One region of the Streptomyces sp. NPDC004732 genome, then DNA from elsewhere that is predicted to be linked to it. Evidence: riboswitches for the same ligand, from Rfam matches in the RefSeq annotation. Region 1 holds a riboswitch; each other region holds the start of a gene.
What was found. Region 1 has a riboswitch for cobalamin ahead of ABZV77_RS15810 (ribonucleoside-diphosphate reductase subunit alpha). Riboswitches for the same ligand answer to the same signal wherever they lie in the genome.
Positions count from the first base shown of each region.

Region 2: it holds a riboswitch for cobalamin, as region 1 does, so the genes downstream of both, cobN (cobaltochelatase subunit CobN) here and ABZV77_RS15810 (ribonucleoside-diphosphate reductase subunit alpha) in region 1, are expected to answer to the same signal.
Region 3: it holds a riboswitch for cobalamin, as region 1 does, so the genes downstream of both, ABZV77_RS15085 (ribonucleoside triphosphate reductase) here and ABZV77_RS15810 (ribonucleoside-diphosphate reductase subunit alpha) in region 1, are expected to answer to the same signal.
Region 4: it holds a riboswitch for cobalamin, as region 1 does, so the genes downstream of both, ABZV77_RS36345 (ABC transporter substrate-binding protein) here and ABZV77_RS15810 (ribonucleoside-diphosphate reductase subunit alpha) in region 1, are expected to answer to the same signal.

Region 1 is NZ_JBEXJR010000005.1:35,656-41,261, forward strand. It holds gene ABZV77_RS15805 (ribonucleotide-diphosphate reductase subunit beta) at 1-725, opposite strand, end outside; gene ABZV77_RS15810 (ribonucleoside-diphosphate reductase subunit alpha) at 725-3,142, opposite strand; cobalamin riboswitch at 3,273-3,409, opposite strand; gene mctP (monocarboxylate uptake permease MctP) at 3,533-5,161, opposite strand; gene ABZV77_RS15820 (DUF3311 domain-containing protein) at 5,158-5,412, opposite strand; gene ABZV77_RS15825 (YbdD/YjiX family protein) at 5,523-5,606, opposite strand, start outside.
Region 2 is NZ_JBEXJR010000001.1:819,288-824,893, reverse strand. It holds gene cobN (cobaltochelatase subunit CobN) at 1-3,040, opposite strand, end outside; cobalamin riboswitch at 3,074-3,212, opposite strand; gene ABZV77_RS03385 (cobalamin biosynthesis protein CobG) at 3,318-4,598, shown strand; gene ABZV77_RS03380 (precorrin-8X methylmutase) at 4,595-5,236, shown strand; gene ABZV77_RS03375 (precorrin-2 C(20)-methyltransferase) at 5,233-5,606, shown strand, end outside.
Region 3 is NZ_JBEXJR010000004.1:612,524-618,129, reverse strand. It holds gene ABZV77_RS15095 (metallophosphoesterase) at 1-22, opposite strand, end outside; gene ABZV77_RS15090 (anaerobic ribonucleoside-triphosphate reductase activating protein) at 179-748, opposite strand; gene ABZV77_RS15085 (ribonucleoside triphosphate reductase) at 766-2,544, opposite strand; cobalamin riboswitch at 2,591-2,738, opposite strand; gene ABZV77_RS15080 (class I SAM-dependent methyltransferase) at 2,836-3,498, opposite strand; gene ABZV77_RS15075 (TetR/AcrR family transcriptional regulator) at 3,570-4,217, shown strand; gene ABZV77_RS15070 (hypothetical protein) at 4,214-4,585, shown strand; gene ABZV77_RS15065 (carboxylesterase family protein) at 4,598-5,606, opposite strand, start outside.
Region 4 is NZ_JBEXJR010000016.1:127,877-133,482, forward strand. It holds gene ABZV77_RS36320 (alpha/beta fold hydrolase) at 1-102, opposite strand, end outside; gene ABZV77_RS36325 (asparaginase) at 150-1,148, shown strand; gene ABZV77_RS36330 (HAD family hydrolase) at 1,126-2,256, opposite strand; gene ABZV77_RS36335 (helix-turn-helix domain-containing protein) at 2,423-3,283, shown strand; gene ABZV77_RS36340 (VOC family protein) at 3,288-3,758, shown strand; cobalamin riboswitch at 3,766-3,952, shown strand; gene ABZV77_RS36345 (ABC transporter substrate-binding protein) at 4,017-5,060, shown strand; gene ABZV77_RS36350 (iron chelate uptake ABC transporter family permease subunit) at 5,111-5,606, shown strand, end outside.

The sequences.
Region 1 (5,606 bases):
TGCTGCTGGAGCGCGTCGTCGAAGAGCTCGGGCTCCTCCTTGCGGACCGTGTCCACCACGTCGAAGGCGAAGCTCATGTGCATCGTCTCGTCGCGGAACACCCAGTTGGTGCCGGTGGCCAGGCCGTGCAGCAGACCGCGGCTGCGGAACCAGTAGACGTACGCGAAGGCACCGTAGAAGAAGAGCCCCTCGATGCACGCGGCGAAGCAGATGAGGTTCAGCAGGAAGCGACGGCGGTCGGCCTTCGACTCCAGCCGGTCCATCTTCTCGACGGAGTCCATCCATTTGAAGCAGAACTCCGCCTTCTCGCGGATGGAGGGGATCTCCTCGACCGCGTCGAAGGCCGCCGCGCGGTCCTCGGGGTCGGGCAGATAGGTGTCGAGCAGCGTCAGATAGAACTGGACGTGCACGGCCTCCTCGAAGAGCTGACGGCTCAGGTAGAGCCGCGCCTCGGGGGAGTTGATGTGCTTGTAGAGCGTCAGCACCAGGTTGTTCGAGACGATCGAGTCGCCGGTCGCGAAGAACGCGACCAGACGGCCGATCATGTGCTGCTCGCCGGGCGAGAGCTTGGCGAGGTCGGCGACGTCCGAGTGGAGGTCGACCTCCTCGACGGTCCAGGTGTTCTTGATCGCGTCCCGGTAGCGCTCGTAGAAGTCGGGGTAGCGCATGGGGCGCAGGGTCAGCTCGAAGCCCGGGTCGAGCAGGTTCTTCTCGGTGGAGCTCATTACTGGCAGGCCTCGCAGGACTCGGGGTTTTCCAGGGAGCAGGCGACGGCGTCTTCGGCCGTGACCTGCGCGGGGACGGGGGCCGCGGCGGCGGTGTTCGAGCTCCCGGCCGCGCGGGCGATGCGCGTCGCGGGGCGCGAGCGCAGGTAGTACGTGGTCTTCAGGCCGCGCTGCCAGGCGTACGCGTACATCGAGGAGAGCTTGCCGATGGTCGGCGTCTCCAGGAAGAGGTTGAGCGACTGCGCCTGGTCGAGGAACGGGGTGCGGTCGGCGGCCATGTCGATCAGGCCGCGCTGCGGGATCTCCCACGCCGTGCGGTACAGCGCGCGGACGTCCGCGGGCACCCACTCGAAGTCCTGGACCGAGCCGCTGGACTCGCGCAGCGCCTCCCGGGTCTTCGCGTCCCACAGGCCGTGCCGCTTCAACTCCTCCACCAGGTAGCCGTTCACCTGGAGGAACTCGCCGGACAGCGTCTCGCGCTTGAAGAGGTTGGAGACCTGCGGCTCGATGCACTCGTAGACACCGGCGATGGACGCGATGGTCGCGGTCGGCGCGATGGCGAGGAGCAGCGAGTTGCGCATGCCGGTGACGGCGATACGTTCCCGCAGCGCCGCCCAGCGCTCCGGCCAGGTCAGCTCGGCCACGGCCTTCGGGTAGTGGTCGGGGTGCAGCACGCCGCGCGCGGTGCGGGTCTTCTCCCAGGCGGGGAGCGGACCACTGCGCTCGGCGAGGTCCGCGGACGCCTCGTACGAGGCGAGCATGATGCGCTCGGCGATGCGGGTGGAAAGGGCGCGCGCCTCGGGGGAGTCGAAGGCCAGCTTGAGCTGGAAGAAGACGTCCTGGAGGCCCATCGCGCCGAGGCCCACGGGGCGCCACTTGGCGTTGGAGCGCCCGGCCTGCTCGGTCGGGTAGAAGTTGATGTCGACGACGCGGTCGAGGAAGGTCACCGCGGTGCGGACGGTCTCGTCGAGCCGCTCCCAGTCGATGTCCTGCGCGGCCGGGTCGACGAAGGCGCCGAGGTTCACCGAGCCGAGGTTGCAGACGGCGGTCTCCCCGTCGTCCGTCACCTCCAGGATCTCCGTGCAGAGGTTGGAGGAGTGCACGGTGTGGCCGGGCTCCGCCGTCTGGTTGGCGGTGCGGTTGGCCGCGTCCTTGAAGGTCATCCAGCCGTTGCCGGTCTGCGCGAGGGTGCGCATCATGCGGCCGTAGAGGTCCCGGGCCGACATGGTCTTCTTGGCGAGCCCGGCGGCCTCGGCCTTGCGGTAGGCGGCGTCGAACTCGTCGCCCCACAGGTCGACGAGCTCGGGCACGTCGGCCGGTGAGAACAGCGACCACTCCTGGTCGGTGGCGACGCGGCGCATGAACTCGTCGGGGATCCAGTGCGCGAGGTTGAGGTTGTGCGTGCGGCGCGCGTCCTCACCGGTGTTGTCGCGCAGCTCCAGGAACTCCTCGATGTCGGAGTGCCAGGTCTCCAGGTAGACCGCGGCCGCGCCCTTGCGCCGACCGCCCTGGTTCACGGCGGCGACGGAGGCGTCCAGGGTCTTCAGGAACGGCACGATGCCGTTGGAGTGCCCGTTCGTGCCGCGGATGAGGGAGCCGCGGGAACGGATGCGGGAGTAGGAGAGGCCGATGCCGCCCGCGTGCTTGGAGAGCCGTGCGACCTGGTGGTAGCGGTCGTAGATGGAGTCGAGCTCGTCCAGCGGGGAGTCGAGGAGGTAGCACGACGACATCTGCGGGTGGCGGGTGCCGGAGTTGAAGAGCGTCGGCGAGGACGGCAGGTAGTCCAGGCGGCTCATCAGGCCGTACAGCGCGGCGACTTCGTCGAGCGCGCGGGCGCTCTCGTCCTCCGCCAGACCGGCCGCCACGCGCAGCATGAAGTGCTGCGGGGTCTCGATGACCTGGCGGGTGATCGGGTGGCGCAGCAGGTAGCGGCTGTGCAGGGTGCGCAGGCCGAAGTAGCCGAAGCGGAAGTCGGCGCCGTCGGCGAGCGCGGTGTCCACGAGCGCGTCGAGCCGGGCCGCGTGGGCGCCCACGAAGTCGGCGGTGCGGTCGGCGATCAGGCCCTCACGGTGGCCGACGGCGATCGACTCGGTGAAGGAGCGCACGCCCTGCGAGGCGGCCTCGGCGGCGATGGAGAGGGTGAGCAGCCTGGCCGCGAGCTTCGAGTACGTGGGGTCCTCGGAGATGAGCCCCGCGGCCGCCTCGGTCGCGAGCTCCCGCAGCTCCGCCTCGTCGGCCCTGGCCGAACGGCCGCGCAGCGCCGCGGCGGCGACCCGGCCGGGGTCGGCGTCGGGGAGGTCGGCGGTGAGGTCGGTCAGGGTGCGCAGCAGCGCGGTCCCTGGCGCGTCGGTACCCTCGGTGCTGTCGATGGGCTGCGGTGACAGCGCTGACGCAGGTTCGGCAGGCGCGATGGTCACGTGGAGCTCTCCCTCGCTCGGCTCTGGGCCTGGGGGAGGGGACGGCACACACGGGCGCACCCGGACAGGGCGGCGTACCGCGTCCACCGGCCCATTCCACGAGGCCCGGACGGTCGGCACCCGGGTCGGTCGACACGGGTGCACTGCCGGCAGGTCTTCGGACTCCGCGTACGACAAATGCGTACACGTCTACCGTTGCGGGACAGTTCCGGACTTGCACCGGATTCCCCTGCGGCGACAGCGAGCACGAGCATACATCTTGTGTCGGCTTACTGAAGCAGGCCCACATCTTGTGTCGGATCGCAGAGCTGTACGACGAAGGGCCGCCGGTTTCCCGGCGGCCCTTCGTCGTACGCTGTGCCGTGCGGCAGACGTGCGGCAGCGGTCGGCTCAGTGGCCGGAGCCCGCCGTCGCCTTCGGCAGTTCCTCCATGACACCGGCGTCACCGGCGTCCGCCGTGTAGTCCTCCGGAGACGTCTCGTCGACGCCCTCGGGGGCCTTCAGCGCCTTCAGGGCGAAGGTGAGGACCACGGTCACGACCACGTTCAGGACGAACGCGGTGAGGCCGATGTAGCCGATCTCGCCGATGCCGGGGATCTCGTCGGACGAGCCGCCGAAGTGCTTCTGCGTCGGCGACGCGACGCCGTACGCGGCGACCGTGCCGTAGACCATGCCGACCGCCCAGCCCGCGAGCAGCGCCCAGCGGTGGAACCACCGCGTGAACAGGCCGCCGACCAGGGCGGGCATCGTCTGCAGGATCCAGATGCCGCCGAGCAGCTGGAAGTTGATCGCGACCGTCTTGTCCATGGTGAGGACGAAGGCGAGCGCGCCCACCTTCACCAGGAGCGAGACCAGCTTGGAGACCTTGAACTCCTGTGCGGGTGTCGCGTCCGGCTTGAGGAAGTCCTTGTAGATGTTCCTCGTGAAGAGGTTCGCGGCCGCGATCGACATGATCGCCGCGGGTACGAGCGCGCCGATGCCGATGGCGGCGAAGGCGACGCCGGTGAACCAGTCGGGGAACATGTTCTCGAACAGCTGCGGGATCGCCAGCTGCCCGTTCTCGACCTTGACCCCGGCCGCGATCGCCATGAAGCCGAGCAGCGCGAGCAGGCCCAGCATCAGCGAGTAGAGCGGCAGGATCGTGGTGTTGCGGCGGATCACGTTGCGGCTCTTGGAGGAGAGCGTCGCCGTGATCGAGTGCGGGTACATGAACAGCGCGAGCGCGGAGCCGAGTGCGAGCGTGGCGTACGTCCACTGCCCCGCCTCGCCCGGCGCGAGACCCGCGACAGGCTTGCCCGCCGCGTCGTTCGCCGCCGAGAACTTCTCGTTCGCGGCCTGGAAGATCTCGTCGAAGCCGCCGAGCTTGATCGGGATGTAGATGATCGCGACGGCGATGACGAGGTAGATCAGACCGTCCTTCACGAACGCGATCAGCGCGGGCGCGCGCAGACCCGACGAGTAGGTGTACGCGGCGAGCACCGCGAACGCGATCAGCAGCGGCAGGTCCTTGATGAACCAGTTGGTGTCCGGGCCGCCGCCGATCCCCATGACGTCGAGGACGGCCTGGATGCCGACCAGCTGGAGCGCGATGTACGGCATCGTTGCGAGGATGCCGGTGACGGCGACCGCGAGCGAGAGGCCCTTGGAGCCGAAGCGCCCGCGCACGAAGTCGGAGGTCGTCACGTAGCCGTGCTTGTGCGAGACCGACCACAGGCGCGGCAGGAAGGTGAAGATCAGGGGGTAGACGAGGATCGTGTACGGCACGGCGAAGAAGCCCGCCGCGCCCGCCGCGTAGATCGCCGCGGGGACGGCCACGAACGTGTAAGCGGTGTAGAGGTCGCCGCCGAGCAGGAACCAGGTGACCCAGGTGCCGAACGAGCGGCCGCCGAGGCCCCATTCGTCCAGGCTCTCCTCGTTGTCCGCCTTGCGCCAGCGGGCGGCCAGGAAGCCCATGACCGTGACGGCGACGAAGAAGAAGATGAAGACCGCGAGGGCGACGCCGTTGACTCCGTCGTTCATGACCGCGCCTCTTCCTTGCGGGCGCGCTGGTCACGCTGCCACAGCTTGTACGCGATCATCGTGAGCGCCGTGGAGATGAGCACCCAGAGCATCTGGTACCAGTAGAAGAACGGGATGCCGATGAAGGTGGGATCGATCTTCGCGTACGAGCCCACCCAGAGCATTGCCACGAAGGGTGCGACAAGGCAGGCTGCGATGACCACGCGGACCGGCGTGACCACCGGTCTGCTCACTTCAGGCGCATCTGACATATCGCGGCTCCGTTCCCTCACTTATCCCATGCTTAACGTGCGGGAAATCTAAGCCACAGTCTCGCTGTATGGAACCCCCGTCCGGATAACGGACGTGACAAGTTGCCTGTTCAGCAGCAGCGGAACCCCTGACGGGGGTCTGACTCCGCCCGGTCTGTCCGCATGCGTTCAAATGCGCGGCGGCTGGGAACAGT
Region 2 (5,606 bases), on a different contig from region 1:
CGCGGCCGTACGCGTAACCGCCCCACACCGTGTAGACCTCGGCGAGGTCCGCGTCGGTGCGCCAGTCGCGGGAGTCTATGAGCTGGAGCAGGCCCGCGCCGTACGTGCCGGGGCGCGAACCGAAGATGCGGGTGGTGGCCCGGCGCTCGTCGCCGTGCTCGGCCAGGTCGGCCTGGGCGTGGGCGCGCACGTAGTTGCGGTCGGCGGGCTCCTCCAGGGAGGCCGCGAGCCGCACCGCGTCGTCGAGCAGGCCGATCGTGTGCGGGAACGCGTCGCGGAAGAAGCCCGAGATGCGCAGCGTCACATCGATGCGCGGGCGGCCCAGCTCCTCGTACGGGACGGCTTCCAGACCGGTGACGCGGCGTGACGCGTCGTCCCAGACGGGGCGGATGCCGAGCAGCGCCATCGCCTCCGCGACGTCGTCGCCCGCGGTGCGCATGGCGCTCGTGCCCCACAGGGACAGACCCACGGAGGTGGGGTACTCGCCGTTGTCCTGCTGGTAGCGCTCGACGAGGGAGTCGGCCAGGGCCTGGCCCGTCTCCCACGCGAGGCGGGAGGGGACGGCCTTCGGGTCGACCGAGTAGAAGTTCCGGCCGGTCGGCAGGACGTTGACCAGGCCGCGCAGCGGGGAGCCCGACGGGCCCGCCGGGACGAAGCCGCCGTTCAGGGCGTGCACGGAGTGGTCGAGCTCGGCGGTGGTGGCCGCCAGGCGCGGGACGACCTCGCGGGCCGCGAACTCCAGGATGGCGGCGACCTGGTCGCCGTGGTCCGCGGCCACGGAGGCCACGGCCGCCGGGTCCCAGTCCGCGTCGTCCATCGCCTGGACCAGGGCGCGGGCCTTGTCCTCGGCCTCGTCGGCGGTGACGCGCGTCGCCGCCGACTCGTCGAGGCCGAGCGCCTCGCGCAGGCCCGGCAGCGCGGTCGTGCCGCCCCAGATCTGGCGGGCGCGCAACACGGCGAGCACGAGGTTCACGCGGTCGGCGCCCGCGGGCGGGTTGCCCAGGACGTGCAGACCGTCGCGGATCTGCATGTCCTTGATCTCGCAGAGCCAGCCGTCGACGTGCAGCAGGAAGTCGTCGAAGCCGTCGTCGTCCGGGCGGTGCTCGAGACCCAGGTCGTGGTCGAGCTTGGCGGCCTGGATGAGCGTCCAGATCTGCGCGCGGATCGCCGGGAGCTTCGCCGGGTCCATGGAGCTGATCTGGGCGTACTCGTCGAGGAGCTGCTCCAGGCGCGCGATGTCGCCGTAGGAGTCGGCGCGCGCCATCGGCGGCACCAGGTGGTCGATGAGCGTGGCGTGCACACGGCGCTTGGCCTGCGTGCCCTCGCCCGGGTCGTTGACCAGGAAGGGGTAGATCAGGGGCAGGTCGCCGAGCGCGGCGTCGGGGCCGCACGCCGCGGAGAGGCCCGCGTTCTTGCCGGGCAGCCACTCCAGGTTGCCGTGCTTGCCGAGGTGGATCATCGCGTCGGCGCCGAAGCCGTTGTCGGACGCGGGCGCCGCGATCCAGCGGTAGGCGGCCAAGTAGTGGTGCGACGGCGGCAGATCGGGGTCGTGGTAGATCGCGATCGGGTTCTCGCCGAAGCCGCGCGGCGGCTGGATCAGGATGAGGAGGTTCTCGCGGCGCAGGGCCGCGAGCACGATGTCGCCCTCCGGGTCGCCGCCCTGGCCGACGCGGGACCGGTCGAGGAACATCTCGCCGGGCGGCGGGCCCCAGTGCTGCTCGACGGAGTCGCGCAGTTCCTCGGGCAGGGTCGCGTACCACCGCTTGTAGTCGGCGGCGGGGATGCGCACCGGGTTGGCGGCGAGCTGCTCCTCGGTGAGCCAGTCCTGGTCGTGGCCGCCTGCGTCGATGAGCGCGCGGATCAGCTCGTCGCCGTCGCCGGAGACCAGGCCGGGGATGTCGGCCTCGGGGCCGAAGTCGTACCCCTCGGCGCGGAGTCGGCGAAGGAGCTCGACGGCGGATGCCGGGGTGTCCAGGCCGACCGCGTTGCCGATGCGGGAGTGCTTCGTCGGGTACGCGGAAAGCACCAGGGCGATGCGCTTGTCGGCGGCCGGGATGTGCTTGAGGCGCGCGTGGCGCACGGCGATACCGGCGACGCGGGCCGCGCGCTCGGCGTCGGCGACGTACGCGGGCAGACCGTCCTCGTCGATCTCCTTGAAGGAGAAGGGGACCGTGATGAGGCGGCCGTCGAACTCCGGCACCGCGATCTGGCTCGCGGCGTCGAGCGGCGAGACGCCCTCGTCGTTCTCCTGCCAGGCCGAACGCGACCCGGTCAGACAGAGCGCCTGGAGGATCGGCACGTCGAGCCCGGTCAGCGCACCCGCGTCCCACGACTCGTCGTCGCCGCCCGCGGAGGCCTCGGCGGGCTTGGTGCCACCGGCCGCGAGGACCGTCGTCACGATGGTGTCGGCGGCCCGCAGCGCGTCGATCAGCTCGGGCTCGGGGGCGCGCAGCGAGGCCACGTACAGCGGCAGTGCCCGGGCGCCCGCGTCCTCGATCGCGCCGCACAGCGCGTCCACGAACGCGGTGTTGCCGCTCATGTGGTGGGCGCGGTAGTAGAGCACCGCCACGGTCGGGCTGTCAGTGCCTTCGGCGCCGTCGGCGCGGGCCGTGCGCTCCAGCGGGCCCCACGACGGGGCGGGGGCGGGCGGCTCGAAGCCGTGGCCGGTGAGCAGCACGGTGTCGGAGAGGAAGCGGGCCAGCTGCTCCAGGTTCGCGGGGCCGCCGTGCGCCAGGTAGGCGTGCGCCTCGGCGGCGATGCCGACCGGCACGGTCGAGGAGGCCATGAGCTGGGCGTCGGGTGCCTGTTCACCGGTGAGCACGACCACAGGGAGACCGGTGGCGATGAGCTGGTCCAGGCCGTCCTGCCAGGCACGGACGCCGCCGAGGAGACGGACGACGACGAGGTCGACGCCGTCCAGCAGCGCGGGCAGTCCTTCGAGGTCAAGACGGGAGGGGTTGGCGAACCGGTAGTCGACCGGACCCCCCGCCGCGCGGGCGCTGAGCAGGTCGGTGTCGGAGGTCGACAACAGCAGAAGCATGCGGGCGCAGGCCTTCCTCGGGGTGTCCGCGCCCCGGGTGGTCGTATGGACGGCAGGAGTTCCTGGCTCGCCCCACTCGGGTGGGGCTCACAGTGGCGGGACCGCGCCGGATTCACACCGGGCTTCCTCCTTCGGGTCCTGGTGGACCCACGCCGTCGCTGGCGTCGACGGACTTGGTAGCCCGCCGCCTGCATAGTAAGTCCTGCCCACGGTCGGCGGGGCGGCCACCTGCCAGAACGGTCCGTCTCGGGAGGCGACCCGCCGGATCCGCGTGGGTATGCTCGCCGCCATGCCGCCCACCCGAGCATCATCCACAAAACAGGGCGAACCCCCCATACGCGACAGGGGTGACGCCTGCCCCGGAGCCCTCCGCCTGCACCGCGCCGACGACGGCCACCTCGCCCGACTCCGGCTGCCCGCAGGACTTTTGACGACACGTCAGGCCGAGGCGCTGGTCACCGCGGCGGAGCGTCTGGCGGACGGCTGCCTCAGCATCACCTCGCGCGGCAACATCGAGCTGCGGGGCCTCGGCGAGACCTGCGGCGGCGAACTCTCCGCGCTGCTCTCACAAGCGGGCCTGCTCCCCTCCGAGCGGCACGAGCGCATCCGCAACGTCGTGGCGTCACCGCTCGCGGGCATCGACCGACTCGGCCATGGTGACGTGCAGTTGTGGGCCCGTGAGCTGGACGGACTCCTGTGTTCCGAGGAGTGGACCACGGAGCTCTCGGGCCGCTTCCTGTTCGCCCTGGACGACGGGCGAGGGGACGTCGTCGGACTCGGCGGCGATGTGACCTTGATCGCAGAATCGGGCGGGACGGCGGTCGTCCGCGTCGGCGGCCTGGCGTTCCGGATCGCCGGAGCCGACGCCCCCCGCGCCGCGCTCACCGCCGCGGGGGCCTTCCACGCCGCCGCGACCGCCGCGGGCAACGGCGCCTGGCGGGTGGGGGAGCTGCCCCGCGAGCACCGCGTGGACCTCGCAGGAGCACTGGAGCGCGCGGGCATCGACGCCGTGCGCACCGAGCCCTGGACCGTCTCCCGAAGCGCCCCGCAGGCACCCGGGGCGATCGGCGACGCAGTCGTCGTGAGCGCCCCCCTCGGCCGCGTCACCGCCGCCCAGTGGCGGGCCCTCCTGCCGCTGCCCGCCGACGAACTGCGCGTCACACCCTGGCGCGGCTTCGTCGTGCCCGGCTTCGCCGACGGGGCCGCGGCCCGCGAGCGTCTCGCCGTACTCGCCGACGCCGGGCACATCACCGACGCCGCATCGCCCTGGCTGGGCGTCGGCGCCTGCACCGGACGCCCCGGCTGCGCCAAGTCCCTCTCTGACGTACGCGCCGACGCCGTCCCCGGCCTCGGCGGCCTGCCCGTCCACTGGTCCGGCTGCGAACGCCGCTGCGGGCACCCGTGGGGCGACTGGGTCGACGTCCTCGCCACCGGCGACGGGCAGTACGAGGTGACGGTGCGCGTCCCCGGCGAGGACCGGACGCCTCTGACGGACGGCACTCTGACCGAGCAGGTCACCACGGCACGTACCACCACGAAACCAACGGCCACGAGATGAGCGAGAGCACAGTGTTCGACTACGAGAAGGACGGCGCGGCGATCTACCGCGAGTCCTTTGCCACCATCCGCGCGGAGGCGGACCTCCAAGGCCTGCCCGCCGACGTCAGCCAGGTCGCGGTCCGGATGATCCACGCCTGCGGGATGGTCGACCTCGTGCGCGACCTCTCCTACAGCCCGCGCGTGATCGCCGACGCCCGCAAGGCGCTGCGCGACGGCGCGCCGATCCTCTGCGACGCGAACATGGTCGCGAGCGGCGTCACGCGCAAGCGGCTGCCCGCCGACAACGAAGTGATCTGCACCCTCGCCGACCCGTCCGTGCCCGACCTCGCGGCCCGGCTCGGCACCACCCGCAGCGCCGCCGCCCTCGAACTCTGGCGCGACCGCCTCGAAGGCTCGGTCGTCGCCATCGGCAACGCACCCACCGCGCTCTTCCGCCTCCTGGAGATGATCGAGGAGGGCGCGCCGCGCCCGGCCGCCGTCCTCGGCATCCCGGTCGGCTTCGTCGGCGCCGCCGAGTCCAAGGACGCGCTCGCCGAGCACACCTCCGGTCTGGAGTACCTGGTCGTACGGGGACGTCGCGGCGGCAGTGCGATGGCCGCGGCGGCGATCAACGCGATTGCGAGCGAAGCGGAATGAGCGGCGTACCCACCGAACAGCGCCCGCAGGGGCGGCTCTACGGCGTCGGCCTCGGCCCCGGCGACCCGTCGCTGATGACCCTGCGCGCCGTGGAGATCATCGCCGCCGCCGACGTGGTCGCGTACCACTCCGCCCGGCACGGCCGCTCCATCGCCCGCTCGATCGCGGCCGCGCACATCCGCGCCGACCACATCGAGGAAGCGCTGGTCTACCCCGTCACCACGGAGAGCACCGACCACCCCGGCGGCTACCGCGGCGCCCTCGACGACTTCTACGAAGTGGCCGCGGCCCGGCTCGCCGCCCACCTCGACGCGGGCCGCACGGTCGCCGTCCTCGCCGAGGGCGACCCGCTCTTCTACGGCTCGTACCA
Region 3 (5,606 bases), on a different contig from region 1:
TCACGAAGGGGGTACGTCTCACGGGGATCCGGATCCTTGCCTATGGCCGGGCCTACGGTGCGTGCCGCCCGGCATGAACTCCCGTGACGCTAGATGGCATTGGTGAGGTAACGAGGCCAGACCAGTTACCGTCCGGTGACTCACCAGTGAACCGCAGCCTCCGCGGCGGTCGCCCACGTCAGACGGGACGGGCCCGCTGCCAGACGTGCCCCGACAGCCCCTCCCCCGCCAGCCACTCCCGCAGCTCCGCGACGTCGTCCCGGTCGAGGAACCCGGGGCCGACGGTCGTCCGCAACTGGTGCGCCACCCCGGACTCCCGCAGGAGACGGAGGCTGCGCAGGACGGGAGCGGCGCTGTTCCGGGCGCCGGTGACGCGGTCGTACGTGTCCGGTGCCGCCTTGACGTCGAACCCCACCCAGTCGACGAGCCCGTCCGCCAGGAGCTCGGCGAAGCGGCGGGGAAAGGCTCCGCCCGTGTGCAGGCCGACTCCGAACCCGAGCCCGCGCGCCTCCCGCATCGCCCACGCGAGCCCGGCCTGCAGCAGTGGCTCGCCGCCGGAGAAGACGACCCCGTCCAACAGCCCCTCGCGTCGGGCGAGATGGGCGGCCACCTCCCGCCACTCGACAGCCGCCCGCCCGCGCGGGTCGAGCAGGCCGGGGTTGTGGCAGTAGCCGCAGCGCCAGGGGCAGCCCTGGCAGAACACGGTGGTGACCAGACGCCCTGGCCAGTCGCAGCTCGACAGGGGCACCCACCCACCGATCCGTATCACGCGACCGCTTCCCGGAAGGGCACACGTTCGGCGTGCTCGCCCTTCTTGCCGATGTTGAAGGAGGACACGGGCCGGTGGTAGCCCATGACCCGCGTCCACACCTCGCAGGCGCCCTCGCACGTCGGGCAGGTGGTGTGCTCGCCCGCCAGATAGCCGTGCCGCGGACAGATCGAGAAGGTCGGGGTCACGGTCAGATAGGGCAGGGAGAAGCGTTCCAGGGAGCGCCGCACGAGCTTGCGGCAGGCCTCGGCATCGGAGATCCGCTCGGGCATGTAGAGGTGCAGGACGGTGCCGCCGGTGTACTTGGTCTGCAGTTCGTCCTGCATCTCCAGGGCCAGGAACGGGTCGTCGGTCCATCCGACGGGCAGCTGCGAGGAGTTGGTGTAGTAGGGCCGGTCGTCCGTGCCGGCCTGCAGGATGCCAGGGAAGCGGCGCCTGTCCTCCTTGGCGAACCGGTAGGTCGTTCCCTCGGCCGGGGTGGCCTCCAGGTTGTAGAGGTGGCCCGTCCGCTCCTGGAACTCCACCATCCGCTCCCGTACGTGCGTGAGCAGCCGGACGGCGAGGGCGTGCCCTTCGGGGGTGGTGATGTCGTGGGCGTCATGCGTGAAGTTCCGGATCATTTCGTTGATCCCGTTCACGCCGATCGTCGAGAAGTGGTTGCGCAGGGTTCCGAGGTAGCGCTTGGTGTACGGGTAGAGGCCGCCGTCGATCAGGTCCTGGACGGTGACGCGCTTGATCTCCAGGCTGTCCCTGGCGAGCCCGAGCAGCCGGTCGAGGGCGCGGAAGAGGCCGCGCTCGTCGTCGGCGTGCAGGTGGCCGAGCCGGGCGCAGTTGAGGGTGACGACGCCCAGCGAGCCGGTCTGCTCGGCGCTGCCGAACAATCCGTTGCCGCGCTTGAGCAGTTCGGTGAGGTCCAGCTGGAGGCGGCAGCACATCGAGCGGATCTGGTGCGGTGCGAGATCGGAGTTGATGAAGTTCTGGAAGTACGGCAGCCCGTACTTCGCGGTCATGGCGAACAGCCGCTCGGCGTTCTCGCTCTCCCAGGGGAAGTCGGCGGTGATGTTGTAGGTGGGGATGGGGAAGGTGAACACCCGCCCCGTCGCGTCCCCGGCCGTCATCACGTCGATGTACGCGCGGTTGATCAGGTCCATCTCGGCCTGGAGCTCCCCGTACGTGAAGTCCGCCTCCCGCCCGCCGATGACCGGCACCTGGTCCCGCAGGTCCGGCGGGCACGTCCAGTCGAAGGTGAGGTTGGTGAACGGCGTCTGGGTGCCCCAGCGGGACGGGACGTTGAGGTTGTGCACCAGCTCCTGCACGTGTTGGTGGACCTCCGCGTACGACAGGGAGTCCTGGCGTACGAAAGGGGCCATGTAGGTGTCGAAGGAGCTGAACGCCTGGGCGCCCGCCCATTCGTTCTGCAGGGTGCCGAGGAAGTTGACGATCTGGCCGACGGCGGAGGAGAAGTGCCGGGGCGGCGCGGAGTCGACCCGCCCCGGCACTCCGTTGAAGCCCTCGGTCAGCAGGGTGCGCAGCGACCAGCCCGCGCAGTAGCCGGACAGCATGTCCAGGTCGTGGATGTGGAGGTCGCCCTCCCGGTGCGCGCGGCCCACCGCCTCGGGATACACCTGGTCGAGCCAGTAGTTGGCGACGACCTTCCCTGCGGTGTTGAGGATCAGTCCGCCCAGCGAATAGCCCTGGTTCGCGTTGGCGTTCACCCGCCAGTCGCTGCGGTCGAGATATTCGGTCACCGAGTCCACGGCGTCGATCTGCGTCACGTCGGCCCTCCCACGAGGCAGTACGGAAAGGAGTCCCGCCGCGCCGATGTGCGCGGGGGCGGTCGGCAGGTATCGGGCTCGGGCCGCTGTGCGGCCGCTCACCGTTGCGGGGCAGCCCCGGAATCGCACCGGGTTCCCAGTTGCCTCGGCGGACGCCCGTGAGCGCCCGCCGAACCGACTGCCGAAACACTACATCTGGTGTCATGGGCGACATGCCGGGCACAACATCTTGGGTGACGTTCGGCCCTGAGGCAGTGACTTTGGGCCCACGGCTCTGGGCCCGCCCCGCCCCTAGAGGCGGCAGCTGATCTCCATCCCGTCCTCCACGGGGAATGTGACGCTCTGGTAGCCGTTCCGGGAGTCGCGGACGTAGTCGAGGTAGGGCGCGAGGTCCGCCAGGTCGACGTCGTCGGCGATGACGAGGGTGCCGGGCGCGAGGCGTGGTTCGAGGAGTCGCAGGACGGGCAGGCACAGGTCCTTCCAGCCGTCGAGGAGGACGAAGTCCGCGGAGCCGTCGACTGCGGCGAGGGTCTCGCGGGCGTCCCCTTCGAGGACGGTGATCAGGTCGTCGAGGCCCGTCTCGGTGAACGTCCGGCGGGCGGCCGCGGCCTTGGCGGCACTCAGTTCCGTACTGATCACCCGCCCCGTCCCGTTGTCGCGCACCGCTGCGGCGAGATGGAGCGTCGAGATGCCGAAGGACGTGCCGAACTCGACGACGGTGGCGGGACGGGTGGCCCTGATCAGGTTGTAGAGGAGGCGGCCGCCCTGAGCGGAAATCGGCATGTACACCTCCGCCTTGGCGTCGGCCTGCTCCTGCGGGCCGAGGGGCGCGGAACCCTGGGGCCACGCCGCCCGGATCCGCCTGCTGGTCTCCTCGTCCCGCTCGGCGTGCCGGAACATCCGGTCGAGGGCGGAGACGACGCGGGGATCTTCGAGGGTGTTGGTGGGTGTCATGGAGCCTAGGCTAGACGCACCGTTGCGTAGCGCCTAGAGGTTCTGGCCTACTCTGACCCCAGGAGGCAGACATGGGACGAGGAAGTACGGCCGCCGCGGCGGCCGGGCCGGAACCGGCGGCACGCCACCACGGCAACAGGCACGGCCGCAGCGAACAGGCCCGGCAGGCAGTGCTTGAGGCGGCCGACGACCTCTTGGTCGAGAAGGGCTTCACCGGCGTCACCATCGAGGGCATCGCCGCCCGGGCGGGTGTCGCCAAGCAGACCGTCTACCGCTGGTGGAAGACCAAGACCGACGTCCTCCTGGACGCCTTCCTCCAGGACGCGGCCGAGGCCCTGGTCCCGCCGGACCACGGCGACCTGGCCCCGGACCTCCGCGCCCACCTGCGCCAACTGGCCCTGTTCCTCACCCGGTCCGACGCGGGCGCCGTCTTCAAGGCCCTCATCGGGCACGCCCAGCACGATCCCGCGTTCGCCGCCGCCCTGCGGTCCGGGTACCTCGACGAACAGCGCCGACGCGACCGGCTCCCGCTGGAACGCGCGGTGGAACGCGGCCAGCTCGCCGCCGGGCTCGACATGGCTGCGGAGATCGACCAGCTCGTGGGGCCGGTCTACCACCGTGTCCTGGTGACGGCGGAACCCGTCGACCAGGCTTTCACCGACCGCCTCGTCGAGGCGTTCCTGCACCGCGCGGACGCAGGGGAGATGGGGAGCAGATGACTCTGAAGGAAGGCCAGCGGGTGGTCCTTGCGGAGGACACCCGGCTGAGCGATTCGGCCGAGGTGGCGGGCGTCGTCGTCGGGTTCCTGTCCCTGGCGGCGGGCACCGGCGGGACCGTCGAGCAGGTGGTCGGCCACCAGGACGAGAGCGACGACGTGCGCGAGTACGAGCGGCTCAAGTCGCTGCTCGACTCCTTCGGGCGCGAGATGCCCACGGAGAGCAGGAGGCAGCTCGAAGAGAAGGTCGGCTCCCTGGAACCCGCGTGGACCGCCTTCCAGGAACGGGGGCCGCGCGTGAGCGTGCGGGTCCGCTTCGACAACGGATTCATCCTCGACGGGGCCCACGAGGACGTCTTCGTCCCTGCCTGAGGGCGCGTCGGGTCAGCTCCAGGCCTGGCGTTCCTGGCCGTGCGGGTCGTCGATCTGCTGCCACTCCGCGTCGATGCGCATCGTGGCCCTGCGCTCGGTGTCGTACGGATCCCAGCCGGGGTCGCCGGTAGTGGCGAACCGGATCCAGGTCTGGTGCATGCGGTCCGCGAGATCCGCCGGGGGCTTGTCCGGGCCGAGCAGGGCGGCGGGGCCGTGCAGTTGCGGCAGATGCGTGAGATCGAAGACGAAGGGCAGCTCGACCGCGTGCGTGGCGCCGAGTTCTCCGTCCAGGGCGTGCGAACGCCAGGCGAACTCGTAGGCGAAGGTCGCGGAGCCGGGGTGGGCGGCGTGGGCGGCGGCCAGGGCGCGGGTGCCCGCGCCGAACAGCGCGTCGCCCATGACGGCGGAGCGCAGTTCGCCGAACGACGCCTCGGGACGTGTCCTGCGGTACGTCTCCACGAGCCGCGTCGGGTTCGGGTGCGAGCGCGCCGCCGTGTCGTCCAGGTCCTTGGCCGTGGAGGTGGCGTATTTGTCCACGGGGACCAGGTAGAGGCGGCCCTCTTCGGTGTTGGTGCCGATGAGCAGGTCGACGTCGGAGCCGTGTCCGGTGGCGACGGCTTCGGCGGGCTGGATGTCCAGGACGAGGCTGAAGAGGCTGAGGCCGATCAGCGGGTCGTGGTGGGTGGCGGTCCGCAGGTCGATGCCCGCGAGCCTGGTGGCCGCCGCCACCAGTCGTTCGTCGGAGATGTCCGCGAAGGCGTCCACGTGCGGCTCGACGCCCAGGACCCCGGCGGCCGCGGAGGTAACACGGGCAGCCTGCTCGGGGCTGAACGCGCCCAGGCCGCTGCCGCTCTGCACGATCGCCCTGCGGAACAGTCCGGCGGCCTCGGGGGCGGCGAGGACGCCGCCGACGATGGTGGCACCGGCCGACTGGCCGAAGAGCGTGACGTTGCCCGGGTCACCGCCGAAGCCCCCGATGTTCTCCTGGACCCAGCGCAGCGCGCCGACGACGTCGAGCAGG
Region 4 (5,606 bases), on a different contig from region 1:
GCTGAGCGTCTCGCCGTCGCAGGCGAAGGTGAAGGCGACGGCGGCGGAGTCCTGAGCGGTGGTGCGGGAGTCCTGAGCGGTGGTGAGGGAGTTCTGAGTCATGCCGCTCATCCTCGGCCGGGCCGGGTGCGTGGGGGAAGATGGGGCGTATGGCGACGACCGTGTCCGTGTTCACCCTCGGCGGGACCATCTCCGCGCGGGGTGGCGGCAGTTCGCCGCGGCTGACCGGCGCCGAGATCCTCGCGGCGGCCGGTGCCGTCCCGCCCGGCGTCGAGGTCGAGGTCCACGACGTCCGCAGGCTGCCCAGCTCCTCCCTGACCGTCGAGGACGTGGCCGACCTCGCCGAGCGGGTCGACGCGGCGACGGCCCAGGGGCACGGCGTCGTCGTGGTGCAGGGCACCGACACCCTGGAGGAGACCGCCTTCCTCCTCGACCTCGCCTGCGTGCCCCGCACCCCCGTCGTCGTGACCGGGGCGATGCGGCGGCCCGACCTGCCGGGCGCCGACGGCCCCGCGAACCTGGCCGCGGCCCTCGCCGTCGCCGCCGACCCCGGCTGCGCGGGCCTCGGCGTCGTCGTGGTCCTCGCCGACGAGATCCACGCGGCGCGGCACGCGCGGAAGACCCACACCACCTCCGTCGCGGCCTTCGCGTCGCCGGGCGCGGGCCCGCTCGGCCGCGTCGTGGAGGGCAGGCCGCGGGTCCTGCTCCGGCCCGCGGGACCGCCTGCCGACCGTCCCCTGGACCTGCGCGGCGCCGCCCGCGTAGCCCTGGTCACGCTCACCCTCGGGGACCGCGGCGAACTCCTCGAAGCGGTCGACGCGCGCTTCGACGGCCTGGTCGTGGCGGCGTTCGGCGCGGGCCACGTCCCCACCTGGCTCGTCGACCCGCTGGCCGCGCTCGCCGCCCGCATGCCGGTCGTCCTCGCCTCCCGCACGGGCGCGGGCCCGCTGCTGAGCGAGACGTACCAAGGTCCTGGCTCGGAGCACGACATGCTCGGCCGCGGCCTGCTCTCCGCGGGGCCGCTGGACGCGCCGAAGGCCAGACTCCTGCTGCACGCCCTGCTGGCGGACGGCGCCGACTACCCCCGAGTGGCCGACGCCTTCCGCGCGTTGGGGAGCTGGGGCCCTAGCCGATCTGGTCGGGCGTGACCGTCAGCCACCGCTTGTCGGCGGTCACCTTCTGGCCGAGCTCGCGCTGCCGCTCCGCGTTCTTCTTCTTCATCCCGTCGAGCTGCTTCATGTACGAGTCCTTGCGGTTGACCCAGACCCGCACGCCGCCGTGCGCCACGTCCGCGGAGTGGAACAGCATCGGGCCGTCGCTGGCCGGGGTGTCACCGGCGGCGAGGACCGGCTTCTTCCACTCGTCGATGTAGGTGTTGATCGCCGCGGGCTTGCCCTCGTACCAGGTGAGCGGCGCCCACAGGTTCGGCGTCAGCTCGCGCTTCGCGAGCTTCGCGCGGTCCTTCTCGCCGAAGCGGCCCTCGGCGATCTCCTTGCGGGAGCTGGTGACCTCACCGGTCTTGCGGTCCTTGAGCTGCATGGCGACGCCGATGACGTTCTGCGGCTTCACGCCGTAGCCGTACTTCGGGTCGGCGAGGACCATGCGCACCAGATCCTCGCTGGCCGCGCTGACGACGTACACCTCGATGCCGTGCGCCTGCAGCGTCTTGTAGAGCTGCTGCATGCCGCGCGAGAACTCCGGCGGCTTCACCTCGGTCTTCGTCGGCTTGCCGTCCTCGAAGTACTCGGCGGGGATCGGCTTCTTGTACGCCAGGAGCTCGTCGACGTACCCCTTGAGCTCCTTCAGCGTGAAGCCGGAGAAGATCTGCGCGGCCCAGGGGTAGCAGACCTGGTCGTCCACCTCGCACAGCCGGTTGTAGTAGCTGTAGAGGCTCTCCTTGTGCCCGGCCTTGTCCTTGAAGGGGATGATCTTCAGGGACGGGTCCATGGTCTTGCGGGTGAGGACGCCCTTCATCTCCAGGAAGGGGAGCAGCGACTCCTCGAGGTCGTTGCGGTACGTCGTGTTGTCCGCGTCGAAGACCGCGTACGCACCCTTGTGGTCGTTCTTCGCGATGACCTTGCCCAGCTTCTTGGCGACCGGCTTCGGCCAGTGCGACAGCTCGCGGGCGGTGGCCGCCGAGGTGTCGGCGGCGTTCGCCTCGTCCGTCGGCCACAGGGCGCTGCCCGCGAGAACGGCGGCGGCCAGCGCGCCCGTGGTGCCGATGACGGCCAGCTTGCTCTTTGCCCGTACTGCCATGTCTCTACGTCCCTGCCGTTCCCTGCGAGCGATGTGCGGCCCCGACCGGAGCGGCGCGCAATGCTATGGGGCGGCAGGGACATTTCCCATGATCGACGTCACCGTGGCGCGGTGGCATGGGGCGGGTGAACAGGGGTAGCAGAAGGGTTCCGCGCATACTGGGCCCATGGACTCCCGTGAGTTCGTCCGCGCCGCTCCACGGCTCGACGGCATGGTCGTCTCCGCGGTCGGCTACCGCACCGCGGGGCAGCGGCCGGGGCTGCACCGGGGGCTCCCTTCGCCGTATCTGACGGTGATCTTCTCCCTGGACGGGACCATCGCCACCGGCAGCACCCCGGACCGGGCGACGGGACCGGACGCGACGCGCACCGACATCATCGTGGGCGGCCTGCACCAGAGCCCCGCGTACGTCGTCCAGCCCGAGCACGAGGCGGGCATCCAGCTCGCCGTGCATCCCCTCGCGGCCCGCGCCCTCCTCGGCCTGCCCGCCGCCGGGCTCACCGGGCAGCTCGTCGTCGGCGGCACGGACGTCCTCGGCGACCCGGCCGCCGAGATCCGCGAGCGGCTGTGCGAGCTGGACCGCTGGGAGGAGCGCTTCGCCCTCCTGTCGGCCTACCTGAGGCGGCGCGCGGCCACGGACCGCGCCGCCGGATCCGTCCGCCCCGAGGTCGCGGAGGCCTGGGCGTGGCTGGCCAGGCACCGGGGCGCGGGCACCCTCGGCGGCCTCTCCCGGCACGTCGCGCTCAGCGAGCGCAGGCTGACCGCGCTGTTCCGCGCCGAGACGGGACTCACCCCCAAGCAGGCCGCCCGCCTGATGCGCTTCCAGCACGCCAAGGCCACCGTGACCCGCGCCGTCGCGGCGGGCGCCCCGCCGGACCTGGCCGGGGTCGCGGCCGACACCGGGTACTACGACCACTCCCACCTCGTACGCGACTTCCGGCAGTACACCGGCGAGACCCCCACCCGCTGGCTGGCCGAAGAGTGCCGGAATATCCAAGCCGGGGCGCACGGCCGGGGCGAAGAGTAGAGCCATGGAAACCAACCGGAACACCACGCAAGAACAGCAGCTCAGCACGCCCGCCCCGGCGATCTGGCCGGGCCTCCAGGCCCAGGACGCCCCCGCCCTGATCGACTTCCTCGTCGGCACCGTCGGCTTCCTGCGCACCGCCGTCTACGAGGACGAGGGCCGGGTCGCCCACGCCCAGCTCGACTGGCCCGAGGGCGGTGGGGTCATGCTCGGCTCGTACGACCCGGCCGACGAGGCGACCTGCGGCAGGCCCGGCACCGCGGGCGCCTACGTCGTCACCGACCACGTGGACGACCTCTACCGCAGGCTCGCCGAGGCCGGTGTGAAGGTGATCAGCGAGATCGAGGACAAGCCCTACGGAAGCCGTGAATTCGGCATCGAGGATCCGGAGGGCAACCGCTGGTCCTTCGGGACGTACCGCGGCGAGCCCAGGCCCGCGCCGACCACCGCGACGACGCCCGGGCCGACCGCGTGAACTCGCGTGATAACTTGCGCAAGCCAGTCAAACCCACACCTGGGCCAGGGAATCCGGTGCGAATCCGGAGCTGACGCGCAGCGGTGAGGGGGACGGGCGGGGCCACGGCCACTGGGCGTCACAGGACGCCCGGGAAGGCGCCCCGCCCGGCCGATCCCCGAGTCCGAAGACCTGCTGGCGCCCTCCCCGCTCACCCTGCGGCGGAGGTCACGACGCAGGCCAGGCTCCGCGTATGAGCCGTGACACCCAAGGGATCACGTGTCCTCGACAGCCCGTATATCCGCCCTCCTCTGTGCCTGCCTGTTCGCGCTCACCGCGTGCGGCGGCTCCGCGCAGAAGACATCGCAGTCCGGGCAGCAGAGCACCGAGGGCTACCCGGTCACGGTCACCTCCTGCGGCAAGGACGCGAAGGTCGGGGCACCCCCGCAGCGGGCCGTCTCCCTCGACCAGGGCTCCACGGAGATCCTGCTCTCCCTCGGCCTCGCCGACCGCATGGTGGGCACCGGCACCTGGACCGACCCGGTCCTGGAGAACCTGGCGAAGGACAACGCGAAGGTGGAGCGGCTCGCCGACCGCTACCCGTCCCTGGAGAAGGTCCTGTCCAAGGAGCCGGACTTCGTCAGCGCCTCCTTCCTCTACACGGTCGGCAAGGGCGGCGTCGCCGACCGCGCGAAGTTCGACGAGCTCGGCGTGCCCGTCTACGTCTCGCCCACCGACTGCGCGGGCAAGGACAACGACGGCGGCGGCGACGGCAAGCGCGTCAAGACCCTCACCATGGACACCGTCTACGGCGAGGTGCGCGACCTGGCGAAGGTCTTCCACGTCGAGAAGCGCGGCGAGCAGCTGATCGCCGACATGAAGCGCCGGGTCGGCAGGGCCACCAAGGACATCAACACCGCCGACGCCTCCGGCACCAAGCTCATGTACTGGTTCGCCAACTCCGACGCCCCGTACCTGGCGGGCTGCTGCGGCGCCCCCGGCATCATCACCCGCGAACTCGGCGCGAAGAACGTCTTCGACGACACCCACGAGGAATGGCCCCAGATCAACTGGGAGACCGTCGCCGACCGCGACCCCGACGTCCTCGTCATCGGCGACCTCACCCGCAAGTCGCAGTCCGCGGAGAGCGCCGCGGCGAAGATCAAGTTCCTGGAGTCCAACCCGGCGACCAAGAACCTGACGGCCGTGAAGAAGAAGCGGTACGTCCTGCTCAGCGGCCAGGCCATGAACCCCACGATCCGCACGGTCGACGGCATCGAGCAAGTGGCCGCCGGGCTGCGGAAGTTCGGACTCGTCAAGTGACGGAGGCCGCGCCGGACACGGGCAGTGTCACCGGCGCCGCCCCCGCCCGCGTGCGGCAGGGGCTGCTGTGGCTCGCCGGGGCCGCCGCGCTCCTCCTCTCCGTCTCCGTGGCCGTCACCATCGGCCCCGCGGAGATCTCCGTGTCCGACGTGTGGTCGACCGTCGCCGCCCACCTCGGCTGGGGCGAGAGCCCGCTCACCCCGATCAGGGACGGCATCGTCTGGAACCTGCGGATGCCGCGCACCGTGCTCGCCGCCGTCTGCGGCGCGGGCCTCGCGGTCTGCGGTGCGGTCATGCAGTCCCTGCTCCGCAACCCCCTCGCCGACCCCTTCGTGCTCGGGGTGTCGTCCGGGGCGTCCACGGGAGCGGTCGCGGTCGTCGTCCTCGGGGTCGGCGGGGGAGTGGTGTCGGTCTCCGCGGGCGCCTTCGCGGGCGCGCTCTGCTCCTTCGCGCTCGTGCTGCTCCTGAGCCACACCCTCGGCGACACCACGGACCGGGTCGTGCTGTCCGGCGTCGCGGCCATGCAGCTCTTCTCCGCGCTGACGT